One region of the Herbaspirillum camelliae genome, then DNA from elsewhere that is predicted to be linked to it. Evidence: predicted binding sites of a transcription regulator. Region 1 holds the regulator's gene; the other holds the start of a gene.
What was found. Region 1 encodes sigma-54, which starts transcription at its own class of promoters, with help from an activator protein. Its sites were predicted from a motif close to TGGCANGNAANCTGCTTT; they were not measured.

Region 1 (4,199 bases):
CGTCGCGCGCGTTGGAGTCGGACGGGCGACTTGTCTTGCGTTTGCGGAAATATTGTTTTCGGGAAATGCTTTATATCAAATCATTTTCCTGATCCGAAGGGCTGTGGAAAAGATAAGGCCGCCATCTGCTTCTTCAAGCCGGTCCCATGGATGAGGGAAATTATTTATATCCTATGCGGATTTTCTGCCGGGAAATGACCGCCGGTGCGAAGAAATGAAAAAGGGCGCTTGCGCGCCCTTTGCTCATGAAAGGTTGAAGATCAGGGCATCATGCCGCGCCGGCGACCGCGTCGTCCGGGGCTTCTTCAGGCAGGCGCTTGGCCATGGAGTGATGTTCCTGCAACTTGTCCTTGTGCTTGATGACCTGGCGATCGAGCTTGTCGATCAGCGCATCGATGGCTGCATAGAGGTCGTGCGCAATGCTTTCCGCATGTAGATCCTTCCCCTTGATGTGGACGTTGATTTCCGCTTTTTGGCGCTTTTCCTTTTCTGTGAGTTTATCTACGCTCAGGATCACGCTGACGTCGATCACGTTGTCGAAATGGCGCTTGATACGGGCCAGCTTGCTTTGCACGTATTCCCGGATGGCGGGGGTCAGTTCGAGGTGGTGTCCACTGATGGTCAGATTCATACAAGACTCCTATCGTGAAGTCACTGGAGGTTCGTGCAATTCATCCTTGCTGCAGCTGTACCACGGGCACGGTCTTCGTGTCCGATGGCATGGGCATCAGCGGGATGCTTGCCGGAACACAGCAACGGTACTACAGAAAAACTGAGGAAAAACTCAGAGGGACTTGCGGAGATTGACTGGCGGAATCTTCAACACTTCGCGGTATTTGGCGACTGTGCGTCGCGCGACCACCATGCCTTGTTCTGCCAGCATATCCGCAATCTTGCTATCGGATAATGGGGTCTGCGGGTTTTCGGCTCCTATCAACTGTTTGATCAGCGCCCGTATCGCGGTGGAGGAAGCTTCGCCTCCGGTTTCAGTCGCGACGTGGCTACCGAAGAAGTACTTCAACTCAAACATGCCATGCGGTGTGAGCATGTATTTCTGAGTTGTCACGCGAGAGATAGTGCTCTCGTGTAGACCCAGTGTATCAGCAATTTCACGTAGCACAAGGGGGCGCATGGCGACTGCCCCATGTGAAAAGAAGTTTCTTTGACGTTCCACAATAGCCTGCGCGACGCGCAAAATTGTATCGAAACGTTGCCGCATGTTCTTGATGAGCCACTTGGCTTCCTGCAACTGCGAAGACAGCGATCCCTCGCCCTTGGCCTGCTTGAGCGCGCTGGCATACATGGCGTTGACGCGCAGCTTGGGCATGACTTCATGGTTGAGCATGACCTGCCAGCCATTCTTTGTCTGTTTGACAATCACGTCCGGCACGACATAGTCCGAGGCATCGCGGGCGAATTCCGCGCCGGGGTGCGGACGGCACTGGCGGATCACGGCCTGCGCTTCACGCAGGTCTTCGTCGTCGCAATCGAGCGCCTTCTTGATCTTGTTGAAGTCGCGTTGCGCAAACAGCGGCAGGTAATCTTCCACGATCTTCAGCGCCAGCCGGCGCGTGACGAAGGGCACCTTGGGCAGGCGGCGGATCTGCAGGGCCAGGCATTCGCCGGCGCTGCGCGCCCCTACGCCTGCCGGATCCAGGCTTTGCAGCAGCTTCAGTGAAATGGAGAGCTCTTCCAGGTCCACGCCCAGCTCTTCGGGCAGGCGCGCGAGGATGTCTTCCAGCGGCTCTTCCAGATAGCCGCTGTCGTCCAGCGCATCGGTGAGCAGTTCCAGTAGGGCGCGGTCGCGTTGCGTGCGCGCGGTGACGCGGATCTGCTCCAGCAGATGTTCGCGCAGCGTGATCTCGTGGGCTTCCAGTTGGGGACGGGCGTCTTCGTCATCGGGCGACTTGCCGCTGCGGGCCACATCGTCGAAGCTCCAGTCGGAGTCGCCGCTCACGCCCTCGGGGGCGGTGTCCTGGTACTCGAAACTGGATTCGCCATCGGCCGCTGCGGGCGCGGCTTCGCTGCTGGCTTCACTGCCGGTGGTCTCGCTCACGCCGCTTGAGGGCGCGGAAGAGACGGCGCCATCGGCCAGCAGGCGCACCGAATTGTCGAGCGCATCGTCCAGGCGTTCCAGCAGGGGATTGTCGCTCAGTATCTGCTCCAGCTCCTGGTGCAATTCCAGCGTCGACAGTTGCAGCAGTCTGATCGACTGCTGCAATTGCGGCGTCAATGCGAGATGCTGCGAGGTACGTAACTGGAGCGACTGTTTCATCTTTCTTTCTGGAAGCGGCGTGGCCCGCTGGTTGCAATGCCGGTGTGCTGGTCGGTTGCGCCTGTGCCTGGGTTACATGCGGAAGTGCTCGCCCAGATAAACGCGGCGCACTGATTCGTTGGCGATGATCTCTTCCGGGTTGCCGCTGGCCAGCACGGTGCCCTGGTTGATGATGTAGGCGCGATCGCAGATGCCCAGGGTCTCGCGCACATTGTGGTCGGTGATGAGTACGCCGATGCCGCGTTCCTTGAGGAAGCGCACGATGCGCTGGATCTCGATCACGGCAATCGGGTCGATACCGGCAAAGGGTTCATCCAGCAGCACGAAGCGCGGATCGGTGGCCAGTGCGCGGGCGATCTCGACGCGCCGGCGTTCACCGCCCGACAACGACAGGGCCTGGCTCTCGCGCAGCTTCTCGATCTGCAATTCGTGCAGCAGGTTGTTCAGGCGCCCTTCGATCTCGTCGCGGGAGAGCGGCTTGCCGTCTTCCTGGCGCAGTTCCAGCACGGCGCGGATATTGTCCTCCACGGTCAGCTTGCGAAATACCGAGGCTTCCTGCGGCAGGTAGGACAAGCCCAGCGTGGCGCGCTTGTGGATGGCCAGGCGCGAGATGGGTTCTCCGTCCAGATCGATTTCGCCACCATCGGAAGGCACCAGGCCGACGATCATGTAGAACGAGGTCGTCTTGCCAGCGCCGTTGGGACCGAGCAGGCCGACCACTTCGCCGCTGCGCACCTCCATGGAAACGTCGCGCACCACCTGGCGCGCGCCATAGCTTTTCTTCAGGCCGCGCACGACCAGCGAGCTTGCTGCCATCTTACTGATCCTTTCCGGGCTGGGTGGGCTGCGGGGTGGCAGGCTGAGCGGGCTGGCCCGGCTGCGCCGGCGGCGCATTGCGCGGCTGGATCACGGCGGTGATGCGGCCCGCGCCCGGCTTGCTCTGGCCGCTGGCGGTGTTGTTGACCGAATAGAATTCGGCGCGACTGTCGTAGGAGATGAATTCGCCATTGACTTCGTCGGTGATGCGCTTGCCATCCATGCGCTGGATATGGGCGCGCTGGAACAGCTTGGAGACTTCGGTCTGCTCCGAGTATTCGATGCGTTCGGCCTGGCCTTCGATCCACAGGTCGGGGCCGCCGTCACGCTTCTGGCGGAAGGTCGCCAGCGATCCGGGGGCGGCGTAGAGCACGGCGTTTTCATAACCGTACTGGTCGGTGGTGAGCACCACGCGGCCGGCCTTGATGATGAGGGTGCCGCGGGTCATGACGACGTTGCCGGTGAAGGTCTTCACCTGGCGCACGTCATCGTAGACCATCTGGTCGGCTTCGATGTTGGTGGGCTTGGTGGTGTCGGCCTTCTCGGCGCGCGCCACGCCACTGAGGGCAGCCAGCATCAGCAGCGGAAGTAGGAATGAGCGTTTCATAAAATCCTGTCTGGTCGGGTCTTGGCGTTATTGTTCTGACGGAATATCGGGGGGCGCGAATCGGTGTTATCAGCGTTTCTTCGGGGTCGGTTCGTAGTAGCCGCGCACATTGCCGAACAGCTGCACCACCTGGGTCGCATTGTTGGCCACCATGCCGACCCCGTTGAGGCGGGTCGTGCCCATGGTCATGGCCACCGGCTTGTCGGTCTTGACGATCTCGTCGTCCGGCAACAGCAGCAGGTAGTCCGAGACCACCCGCATCTGTTCGCGCCCCTTGTAGGGCGCGCGGATGGCGTTGGCGTTGCCGTACATATGGATCTGGGTCTGCTCATCGGTGACGCGCGCGGTATCGGAATAGAGCTCCATGGGTGGCTTGCCCTGATCCAGATTGTGGACCACCGGCTTGGTGATCTCGAAGGAATCGTCGGTCGGGTAGTGCACCATCTTCACGCCCGACATGTCGTAGCGCGGCAGGCCGTTCGGCCCCATTTTCACGTAGCT
Region 2 (4,199 bases), 4.7 Mb from region 1:
AGTGTCAGTTGGTCTTGCCAGCGGTGCGCGGTATCACCGAAAACTGCGGCCCCAGGCCATAATCCGGCTTGACCGTGCGCCGCATGAACTTCTCCCAAGCCTGTTTCGCCCCAGGCGCATCGCTGTCGACGCTGTAGGCCAGGGCCGGCTGCAGGTTGGATGGAAATCCGGCCGGCTGGCTGGAATAGCCCGTCATTTCTCCTCCCCGCAATTTCAGCTGCTGCGCCATGGCGTCGCTGGCGCAGGCCGTCTGCGCCAGCGCCTGTGCGTTGTCGCGGTAGTTGGCGGCTAGCATGGCCTGGTAGGCCTGGCCCAGGTCGGTGTAGAGCGCCGCATTCTGGTCGGGCCGCACCGGGATGCTGTAGGCCGCGCCGAAGATCCAGCAGTAGCCGGGATGCGTCATCCGCGCCACCGGGAAGGCCGCCTTGTAGCGCAGCAGCGGCAGGGCTTCCTGGTATCCAAGATCATTCAGATAACCTATTGAGGATGTGAAGAAATCATCCATCCAGGGGGCAATCCCGGTGTTGCCGTGATAGACGATGGCGTTATCGACGATGATGCCCAGGCGGTTGGCCTGGCTGTTGTTGACGTATTGCGCGGTGTACCAGTCCAGGTTGTTCTTGACGATGTCCTGCAGCTCCTTCTTGAGCGCATCGTCGTCGGGCGTGATGTAGGCCGCCTGGCCCAGGCTGCGCAGGGTCCAGGCCTGGTCGCGCACCTGGCTGCGATGCACCAGCCCTTGGGCGTAGCCGCGATAGGCGGGATTGCTCTTGAACACCGCCCAGGTGGCCCAGAACTGCAATTCCTCGAGCTGGTAGTAGTCGCCCGTGAGCAGGTAGGGCAGGTAGTTCATGGCCGGCATGTGGGCCGAATCGGCGATGTTGGGGTTGCTGCAGCCCTGGCAGGGCGGAAAGGCTTCGCTCTTGCCGGTGCGCGGATTGCGCGCATCGCCGGGCTGGCCCAGCAGGGTCAGGGCGGGGAAGCGCGAGAGGCTCACCGGACGGTCGCTGCCGCGGTCGCGGTAGTGGATCGACCAACTGCCTGCCAGGTCGCCGGTGCCCAGGCTGGCCTCGCGCGCGCGGCGGTCCATGCTCAGCAGCCAGAGCACGCTCCAGCCCGGCAGCAGGCCGATATCGGGGCGGCCCCCGGTGGTGGGCATGGCCGGGTTGGCCACGCCGGCGCCCATGGGTTCGGTCTTGGGACCGCTCCAGGCGCTGGCCAGGTCGCGCAGGGCTTTTTCAGCCACCATGCTGCTGCGGTCATAGTTGGGCAGGGCGCGGCTGGCGATGAGGTAGGCGGTGTCGCTGCGCACATTGACCTGCGGCGCGGCCCCGCGCCAGAACAGCTTGCGCCAGCGCGTGTGGTGATAGTGGGTCAGGCCGGTCTTCTCGTAGACAGTGTGGCCGTCCAGATCGATATGGACGTCGTAGCTGAAGTTGCCCGGCGCGGCCTCGAACGCCCAGTCGTTTTCCACCGTCACATCGACCCGTACGCCCCCCTTGCGGCCATAGTCGCGGATGGCGTAGCGCACCTGCAGGTGCGGATGCGGCCGATTCTGGGCGTCCAGCAGCGGCGCATTGACCAGCCATTCGGTGACCACTGCACCGTCCAGCCACAGCCGGTAGGCCCCTTGCTGCAAGCCCTGGCGCGGGCTGGCGCGGTAGCTGCGGCCATCGATGGTGATGGTCACGCTGGCGTCGAAGGGCTCGGCGAGCAAGGCCTTGAGGCGTTCTGCGGCCAGGCTGGCTGCCTTGCTCTTTGCCTTTTCCGATCCCGATTCTGTGGATTGCGCCGGCTGGCCCGGGCCTGCTTCCATCTTCAGCTCCAGCGGCTTGCCTTCGGCCAGCACTGGCAGCACCGTCGACAGGATGGCGTGACGTACCGAGCCATCGGCATGCCTGGCTTTGATGTCCAACTGCAGTGGCAGGTCCTGGCCGTCTGCAAGCTTGAGCCTGATGGTGCTGTCACGCTTGAAGTCGCCGGGCTTGAAGACTTGGCCGAAGGTGAGGGCGACGTCCTTTTGCTCGGTCCGGGCGGTGTTTTCGATGCGCACGGAGGGCAAGGCGGGTGCCGGATCGGGGGTGGCAGCCTGGGCCGGGAGCAGGCCAGGCAAAGCCATCCAGGCCAGCAGCAGGAAGGAACGTAGCAGCTGCCGGAATTCTTGACACGGACCCATGATTTTTCCCTTGAGAATTTTATAAGTGATTGATTTTAATAATGTTTAATTATTGGCACAGTGCTTGCTTAGATGTCTGGGTGTCCACCACTTTTATTATTAAATCTACCATGAAAAAGTTTTCCTCCCTTCTGGTTTCTTTTGCCGCCGCCGCCAGCTTCATGGCTGCCGCGCCGGCCCACGCGACCCTGACGACGGTGACATCGGCTTGGCAGCAAGCCGCGTTCGATCTGCCCACCATCGATGCCAGCGCCACCGTCCAATTCAATGGCTTCAATGCCTCCCTGGGCAAGCTGATCGGCGTGACGGTCAAGTTCATCATGGATGAAACCCTCACCGATACCATCTACAACTTCAACACCCACGCGGTCACGGTGGGCAACCCGCGTCCGGTCTTTGCGACCTCGACCATTACCGCCACCGGTCCCCTGGGCCTTACCACCGTGAACCAACTGAACACTACCCCGCAATTCGCTGGCGTGGTCCCGGCCGCGCCCTCGGTGGGCAGCTTCAGCAGCAAGGTCATCAGCAACACCGTGACCGGCATCCAGTCCGGCCCGGTGACCGTGAACGGCACCCCCGCCTCGCTGGCTGCCTACATCGGCGGCCAGAACAGCGTGACCATCAACGTCGACGGCGAAGGTAGCCAGTCCGGCTCCCTGCCGCCCAACGTGATGAATGGCTACTCGGCCAGCGCCAACGGCATGGTCTACCTGCAATACATCTACCAGGTGCCGGAACCCGCCTCCATGGCCCTGTTCGCGCTGGGCCTGCTGGCGCTGACCCAGCTGCGTCGCCGCAAGTCCTCCTGAGGATCAGGCCGCAAGCGCCCGACAGGGTGCGCATGGCTCCTGCGACAAGGGCGCTACCGAATCGGTAGCGCCCTTGTCGCTTTTGGGGAGGGAGCTGGGGCGGATGCCGGTTTTCTTTACACTTGTCTCGAGGCTGTTTGCTAAGTATTTGTTTTTTCTATCATTTTTTTCTGGCCCGCTCCTTGCTATGGTGGTATTGACAACAACTTTCTGTCATTTGGGAACAAACAGAGGAGTGGGTATGAAAAAGCAGATTCTCTCCATCGTCGCCGCCATTCTGGCTTGCGTCGCCATGTCGTTGCACGCACCCGCCCAGGCCGGGGCGATACTGAGTTCCAACTGGCAGAGCGCCGCCTTCAATCTGGCCTCCATCGATGACGACACCACCTTGAGCTTCCACGGCTTCAACTCGGGGCTGGGCAGCCTGATCGGCGTGGTCATGAAGTTCACCCTGTCCGAGACCCTGTATGACCGTGTCTTCAATCTGGGCTCCAAGGCCAGCAACATCGGCAATCCCAGCCAGATCTTCGCTACCTCCATCATCACCGTGTCCGGCCCCCTGGGCCTGCAAAGCGTCAACCAGTTGAGCACCACGCCGTTCCGGGGCAAGGTCCCGAGCGGCCTGAGCACCATCGCTACGGCTTCGCTGACCAATCATCAGGTGGCTCCGGTGCAGCTCAATGGCACCCCGGCCTCGCTGGCCAGCTATATCGGCGCCAACCACCAGGTGACCATCAGCGTGGATGGATTGGGCGTGCAGAGCGGTTCTCTGGCCCGCAACGTGCTGACCGGCTACGACGGCACGGCTAGCGGCGTGGTCTACCTGCGCTACATCTACAAGGTGCCCGAGCCTGCCATCCTGGCCTTGTTCGGCCTGGGCTTGCTGCTGCTGGCCGCGATGAGCTGGCGTCGCCGCCAGGGCTGAAGCCGGCTTGCCACGTAGTCCATTGTCGCCACGCCGTGCGCCCGATCAGCGCACGGCGTTTTTACTTGCGCCGTTGCGGTGTCAGCGTTCCAGCCTCGTCAGCCAGCGCAGGCAGGCTTGCGCCACCTGTTCACGCCAGAGGCGGGTAGAAAAGGTGTGGTTGGCCTCGGGCAGGTCGATGCGGGTAGTGCGGGAGGCCAGCAAGAGGGCTTCCCAGCGGCTGCCAGGCGTGGCCAGGTCGGCAAACTCGCGTGCGGTCAGGTCCGCGCCCGACAGGATCAGCAGC

Region 2: a site for sigma-54 is predicted at 2,230-2,247, ahead of BGK68_RS21425 (choice-of-anchor E domain-containing protein). Genes of this name have one in related genera too.

Annotation. Positions count from the first base shown of each region.
Region 1 is NZ_KV880769.1:114,829-119,027, reverse strand. Features, by position in the region: gene hpf (ribosome hibernation-promoting factor, HPF/YfiA family) at 269-631, opposite strand; gene BGK68_RS00495 (RNA polymerase factor sigma-54) at 785-2,275, opposite strand; gene lptB (LPS export ABC transporter ATP-binding protein) at 2,348-3,091, opposite strand; gene lptA (lipopolysaccharide transport periplasmic protein LptA) at 3,093-3,698, opposite strand; gene lptC (LPS export ABC transporter periplasmic protein LptC) at 3,768-4,199, opposite strand, start outside.
Region 2 is NZ_KV880769.1:4,792,972-4,797,170, reverse strand. Features, by position in the region: gene BGK68_RS21430 (RIFT barrel domain-containing protein) at 5-2,176, opposite strand; gene BGK68_RS21425 (choice-of-anchor E domain-containing protein) at 2,287-2,988, shown strand; gene BGK68_RS21420 (choice-of-anchor E domain-containing protein) at 3,230-3,913, shown strand; gene BGK68_RS21415 (hydrolase 1, exosortase A system-associated) at 3,995-4,199, opposite strand, start outside.